2 linked regions of the Stratiformator vulcanicus genome follow. The protein of the gene in region 1 interacts with the protein of each later gene in a pairwise test. Links are inferred from orthologs where the notes say so. Each region holds a gene or a part of one and is shown in the gene's direction. Other genes may lie near its edges. The genes, in order: def and rplV.

Region 1 (3,038 bases):
CCGCTCGCCGCGATCACATCGCGAGCGATCTCAACCGCGACCGTCGTCGAATAGGCGTCCTGCTCTTCGTCCGACAGATGCGTCGGCACAACGAGCGGGCGGGCAGAAACTCGAGTTTGATCGGCCAGTCCGGCGGCGAGATTCGCGCCGGTTGTGAATTCGCTGCCCAGTACCAAAATATCGTCCACGCCAGCCTCCGTGCTCGCGTCCTGCGGGTCAGTCCAATCTGCTGCGTCCCGGCGGTTCGCACCGGGGCGGCGACTATAGGAGGCCAACGATGCCGAAGCCAAGGCCAATTTGTGAGAGGCGTTTAGGTGAGAGGTGATGGGTGAGAGGTGATGGGTGCCGCATTCATTCCGCTTCTCGCTTCTCACTTCTCGCTTCTGACTCCTGACTCTCGACTCCTGACTCTCGCCCGCCCTTCGGCCGAAATGCTGTGAATCTTGAAAGTAAATTGTACAAACCGAAAAAGAACTGTTTTGGCCCGTGTTGACCGTTCTGCGAGTCGGCTCTTACAGTCTGGTCCACGTCGGCAGTCGATCACTCCCACTGCAACGCCCGTTGCAAACGTCTGCCGAAACCCGACCCAATCGGACACTCGTTCGAACGACTCGCATCTCTCCCGCGGACCGAAAAGGATTTCAGTCATGAAACGTCTCGCACTTGCCATGCTCGGCCTTGCCGTCAGTGCTATTTCGACCGGATGCTGCTGCCTCAGCGGCGGTGGCGGATGCGGCCCGTGTGGCGGCGGAGCATACTACGGCCCGACGCCGGGTGTCGTCGCACCGGGTGGTTGCCCCAACGGCAACTGCGGCATTGGTGCCGCTGCTCCTGGCTACGGGATTTCCCAAGCCTCCGTCATCCCGACGAACGCCAACGCCCAATTCGCCTCGGCCGCTCCGGCTTACACACCGGTCTCAGCTTCGACCGGACCCATTGCCACGACCTCGGCTCAGCCGACGTCCGGCCCGGTCATCATGCAGGCAGGTGGTTTCCAGACCGGCCCGCAGTTCACGCAAGCCGCCCCCGGCATTCGCATGAATCCGCTGCCGACTTACTAAGTGAAGTTGATGAGCCGCAACCGACGGGAATAGGGTTCAACACGGGCTCATTGTTGAATGCGTCCTTTCGGTCGCGGCTCAACGGTGGGGCCGGGTATAATCGGGGCATCGATAATCGAATGTCACGATGCCGCCACCATGCAAATTGTCCGCTTTCCCCATCCCGCTCTACGTTTTGAATCGGTCCCCGTGCGTGAGATCAACGCCGGGCTGCGTGCCATCGTCCGGCGGATGTTCGACTTGATGTATGAAGCCAACGGCATCGGCTTGGCCGCCAATCAGGTCGGATTGCCGTTGCGGCTGTTCATCATCAACCCCACCGGCGATCGGGATGTGGGGGACCAGGAGTTCGTTTTCATCAATCCGCAAATTCTCAAGCGGAACGGTTCCGAGGCGGCCGAAGAAGGTTGCCTGAGTCTGCCGAGCATTTACGGCGACGTTCGCCGGGCTGAGCGGATCTCCGTGGAAGCGTTCGATTTGAAAGGTCGCTCGTTCCGGCTCGACCTCGAGGAGCTTCACGCCCGGGTCGTGCAGCACGAATACGATCACATTGACGGCGTGATCTTTCCCGACCGGATGACCGACGACGATCGGTCGGAGATCACGGAACAACTCGCCGCGATGGAAACCGTGTTTCGCGAAGCACAAACGAGCGGCGAACTGCCCTCGGATGAGGAATTGCTCGCCGAGATCCAAGCGATGGCCGACGGTAAGCACGCACTCCCGACGGTGTAGGGCGTGTTGTGCCCGATGAATACGACTTGGCGATGAGCGCAGAGAACCGGAAAAAATCCTCTTTCGCTCACCAATAACTTCTCACCACTCACCGCTCCATGCGCATCATTTTCTTCGGCAGCGGCTCGTTCGGATTGCCGACTCTCCATGCGCTGATTCGCTGCGAGCATGAGGTCGTCGCGGTCGTCACGCAGCCCGATAAGACCGGTCGAGGACATCATCGGCACGTCAATCCGATCAAAGAAGCGGCCAACGAGGCCGGTCTTACTTTGCTGCAGCCGGCGAACGTCAACGACGATGACTCGCTGAATGAGCTTCGGGAACTGAAGGCCGAGTTGTTTATCACGGCCTCTTACGGGCAGTTGCTCAAGCAGCCGTTTCTTGACCTTCCGCCGCGTGGGACGATCAATCTTCATGCTTCACTGCTGCCGAAATATCGAGGGGCCGCGCCGATTCACTACGCGATTTGGTCTGGCGAAACGCAGACCGGCATCACGATTTTTCAGGTCGTCAAGAAGCTCGACGCCGGCGACATGCTGGCGAAGGTGACCACCCCGATCGGTCCGCACGAAACGACCGGCGACCTGTTCGATCGGCTGGCTGACCTTGCTGCTCCACTCACACTTGAGGTCATTGACGGCATCGCCCAGGGCACGCTGACGCCGGAACCTCAAAATGAGGCGGAGGTGACGTTCGCCCGCTCGCTTCGCAAAGAACAGGGGCAGATTGACTGGTCGAAGTCGGCGGCCGAGGTCGATTGCCACATCCGGGCGATGCAGCCTTGGCCGGGGCCGTTTACATTCTTGCGAATCGACGATCGCGAACCCGAGCGGATCGTGATGACGGCGGTCGAGCCACTCGACTTCACGACACACGAGGCATTGCCCGGTGCGATGCGAATCAGCGACGACGGCGAACTATTCGTCGCCTGCGGTCGCGAAACGGAGGTCCGTGTCGAAAAGCTTAAGCCCGCCGGCAAGCGAGAAATGACGGCAACAGAATTTACTCGCGGCCGAAGCCTGAGCCAGGCCACGTTTTTGTGATTGAAATCATCACAAGCCGCGCACGAAGTAAGCGGACCGTGTGAGTGATCCGCTTACTACGTGCGCGGCTTGTTAAATCATTCTATTCTGCGGCAACGATGACGGGCCTTCTCCACTCGGGAGAAGGTGCCGAAGGCGGATGAGGGCACTTCGTGCCTTTGTGCCTGCGGCAGCAACAGCGGGCCTTCTCCTCTGGGGA
Region 2 (3,299 bases), 700 kb from region 1 along the record:
GCGACGGCAACGAAAACGAATCTGATCGCTGACAGCCGATCGCTGAAAGCTAAGAATCATGGGAATACGAGCTTACAAACCGACAAGCCCCGGCCGCCGAGCCGGGACCGTCGCAGACTTCGCCGAAATCACCGACCGCAAGAAGCGGCCGGAGAAGTCGCTGACGGTCCGCTTGAAGAAACATTCCGGTCGCAACCACCAGGGCAAGATTACTGTCCGGCATCGTGGTGGCGGTCATAAGAAGCTTTATCGCATCATCGATTTTCGTCGAATTAAAGACGGCGTGCCGGCTGAGGTTCTGTTCATCGAATATGATCCGAACCGGACGTCACGGATCGCTCTGATCCAATATGAAGATGGCGAGAAGTCATACATCATCGCCCCGGCGGGGCTGACTGCCGGCATGAAAGTCATGAACGGCCCGGAATCGGATCCCGAGGTCGGCAATTGTCTTCCGCTCTCGCACATCCCGCCCGGAACTACGATCCATAATGTCGAGCTGCGTCCCGGCAAGGGCGGTCAGTTATGCCGCAGTGCCGGAACCGAAGCGGTCTTGAATGCCCGCGACGGGAAATGGGCCCAGATCACGTTACCGTCCGGCGAAGTTCGGCGATTCCCGAGTCACTGCCGAGCCACAATCGGTGCTGTTGGATTCAGCGAACATAGCGCGATCAGCCTTGGAAAGGCCGGTCGACGCCGTTGGATGGGTCGTCGCCCGAAAGTTCGTGGAACTGCCATGAATCCGGTCGCTCACCCGATGGGTGGTGGCGAAGGCCGCAATGCGGGCGGTCGTCACCCCTGCAGCCCGACCGGCAAGTTGGCCAAGGGCGGGCAGACGCGAAAACGCAGAAAGAATTCGTCGAAAGCGATCGTGCGTCGCCGGCGTTCACGGCGCTACGGCCAACTGAAAGTTTGAGTTCACCACGTTATTTTGGCAGCGTTGAAATTCGCTGCCGTCATTGAGAGAGCCAGATGGGGCGTTCACTCAAAAAAGGTCCGTTCATCGATCCGAAGCTGTACGACAAAGTCGCACAGCAGAACGATGACGGCACGAAAATTCCGATCAAGACTTGGGCGCGGTCGAGCACGATCTCACCCGACTTTGTCGGGCACACGTTTCTCGTGCACAACGGGCGGCAGCACGTCAGCGTCTATATCACTGAAGAAATGGTGGGACATAAGCTCGGCGAATTTGCGCCGTCGCGAACGTTCCGCGGACACGGGGCCAAAGGGAAACGTTAAACCGATCCGATCCTTGAGGCGCACCGCTTCTTTGTCAGGATAAATCGGCCGGAATATTAAGCCATGGCGAACGTCAAAGCCTGTCACAAATACGCACGCATTTCCGCCCGCAAAGTGCGGCCGTTCGCGGACTTGATCCGCGGTATGGAAGCCGGGGAAGCGATGGATGCGTTAAAATATGTCCACAATCGCGGGGCACGTTTCTTAAGAGAAGTCTTAAAAAGCGCGATCGCGAATGCGGACGACCGAGATATTCGAAACCCGGAAGCTTTGGAAGTGGTCGAAGCACGCGTTGACGGCGGGCCTGCCTACAAGCGGCTGCGTCCGGCCGCCAGAGGTGCAGCGAGATTCATTAAAAAGCGATCGGCTCACATTCACGTTGCTTTGGAAACACCGGACGTGTAGTTCGCCGCGGCGAACCATTCGAAGCAATTATTCACGACTACACACGAACTCTGACGACTAAGGTCAACCAACTAAGGTCAACAATGGGTCAGAAGACAAACCCGACCGGATTCCGCATTGGAATTACCGAACCTCATCGCAGTAAGTGGTTCGCCTCCAAGAAGGAGTTCGGCGATCTTCTTGTCGAAGACAAGAAGCTTCGGGATTACATTAAGTCAAAAAACCAGAACGCCGCGATCTCTCGAATCGTGATCGAGCGGACGCGCGATTCGGTTGTCGTCTTTCTGCACTCGGCTCGTCCGGGAATTTTGATCGGCCAGAAAGGTCAGAACATTGATCGGCTCAAAGCCGAGCTCGAAGACCTGACCGGTCGACGGATGGACGTCAAAATCATTGAACTGCCCAACGCCAGCAAGAGTGCGGTTTTGGTGGCCGAAGACATCGCCCAGCAATTGCAGAAGCGAGGCAGCTTCCGCCGCGCGCTCAAGCGGTCGCTCGACCAAGTGATGGAATCGGGCGTTCACGGCGTGAAAGTGGAATTGTCCGGGCGTCTCGGCGGTGCCGAAATGTCCCGAAACGAAAAGGCGTCCCGGGGGTCGGTCCCCCTGTCGACTCTGCGTCGTCACGTCGATTACGCCCTGGCGGAAGCAAAAACCGCGCAGGGCGTCATCGGGGTGAAGGTGTGGATCGATTTGGGCGACTACGCAGACGAGGAGAATACCGATGGCTCTGATGCCCAGGCGGGTAAAGCACCGCAAGCATCAAAGAGGTCGTATAAAAGGTAACGCGAACCGCGGGAACACGGTCGCCTACGGCGACTTCGGCCTGCAGGCTCTCGAACCCGGATACGTAACCGCTCGAACGATCGAAGCGGGACGGATCGCGATCAATCAGTACATTCGCGGCGAAGGGAAGTTGTATATCCGCATCTTCCCGCACAAGCCGGTCACCGCCCGCCCGCTCGAAACTCGAATGGGTAAGGGTAAAGGCGATCCAGACCATTGGGTGGCGGTCGTCAAACCGGGCACCGTGATGTTTGAAGTGTTGGGTGTCAGTAAGGAAGCGGCGCGAGATTGTTTCGCCCGCGTCTCTTACAAGCTCCCAATTAAGGTCCGGCTCGTCGAACGACGACCGGTGATTTAATTTACGCGACCCGATCGTCCGGGTTTCGGGCATCGGATTTCGTTCCTTCGGAAAATGACTCAGCGATGGCAGACGCGAAGCAAACTAAATCGAGTCAGCTCCGCGAAATGAGCGACGACCAGTTGGAAACGGAACTGACACAGACTCGTCAGGAGCTGTTTCGGCTTCGGTTTCAGGCGGCGACCGAGAAGATCGACGCGCCGTCGAACCTGAAGAAGCTCAGGCGGGAAATTGCTCGGATTCTGACAATTCAACGCGAACGTGAGCTGTCGGCGACCGAAGCTTAGGTCACGCAGGTTTTTCTCAGCGAATTAACACAGCGAATAACGATAAAAAATCGACGGGATCTGCGGCGATGAGGCGAACACTCCGAGGCATTGTCAAAAGCGATAAGAACCTGAAGACCCGCCGGGTCGAGGTCGAACGTCGCTTTCGTCACCCGAAATACGGAAAGATCGTCAAAGGTCGCACCGTCTGTCACGTCCACGATGAAAACAACGATTCGCAAA

The links.
Region 2: the proteins of def (region 1) and rplV interact in binary tests that used the Escherichia coli proteins (3 or more experiments, as listed by UniProt). The link is inferred for Stratiformator vulcanicus from one-to-one orthologs.

The regions. Positions count from the first base shown.
Region 1 is NZ_CP036268.1:1,633,311-1,636,348, forward strand. Bases 283-2,997 are described here. They hold def (peptide deformylase), read left to right. Parts: upstream 283-1,199; coding sequence 1,200-1,796; downstream 1,797-2,997. Other genes in these bases: Pan189_RS06280 (hypothetical protein), read left to right, coding at 648-1,061; fmt (methionyl-tRNA formyltransferase), read left to right, coding at 1,895-2,839. Also shown: Pan189_RS06275 (sugar nucleotide-binding protein), read right to left, coding at 1-188. UniProt on the Escherichia coli protein: Removes the formyl group from the N-terminal Met of newly synthesized proteins. Requires at least a dipeptide for an efficient rate of reaction. N-terminal L-methionine is a prerequisite for activity but the enzyme has broad specificity at other positions.
Region 2 is NZ_CP036268.1:2,331,925-2,335,223, reverse strand. Bases 1-2,976 are described here. They hold rplV (50S ribosomal protein L22), read left to right. Parts: upstream 1-1,305; coding sequence 1,306-1,647; downstream 1,648-2,976. Other genes in these bases: rpmC (50S ribosomal protein L29), read left to right, coding at 2,856-2,976; rplP (50S ribosomal protein L16), read left to right, coding at 2,371-2,790; rpsC (30S ribosomal protein S3), read left to right, coding at 1,731-2,432; rpsS (30S ribosomal protein S19), read left to right, coding at 973-1,242; rplB (50S ribosomal protein L2), read left to right, coding at 59-916. In the rest of the region: more of rpmC, read left to right, coding at 2,977-3,077; rpsQ (30S ribosomal protein S17), read left to right, coding at 3,146-3,299. UniProt on the Escherichia coli protein: This protein binds specifically to 23S rRNA; its binding is stimulated by other ribosomal proteins, e.g. uL4, bL17, and bL20. It is important during the early stages of 50S assembly.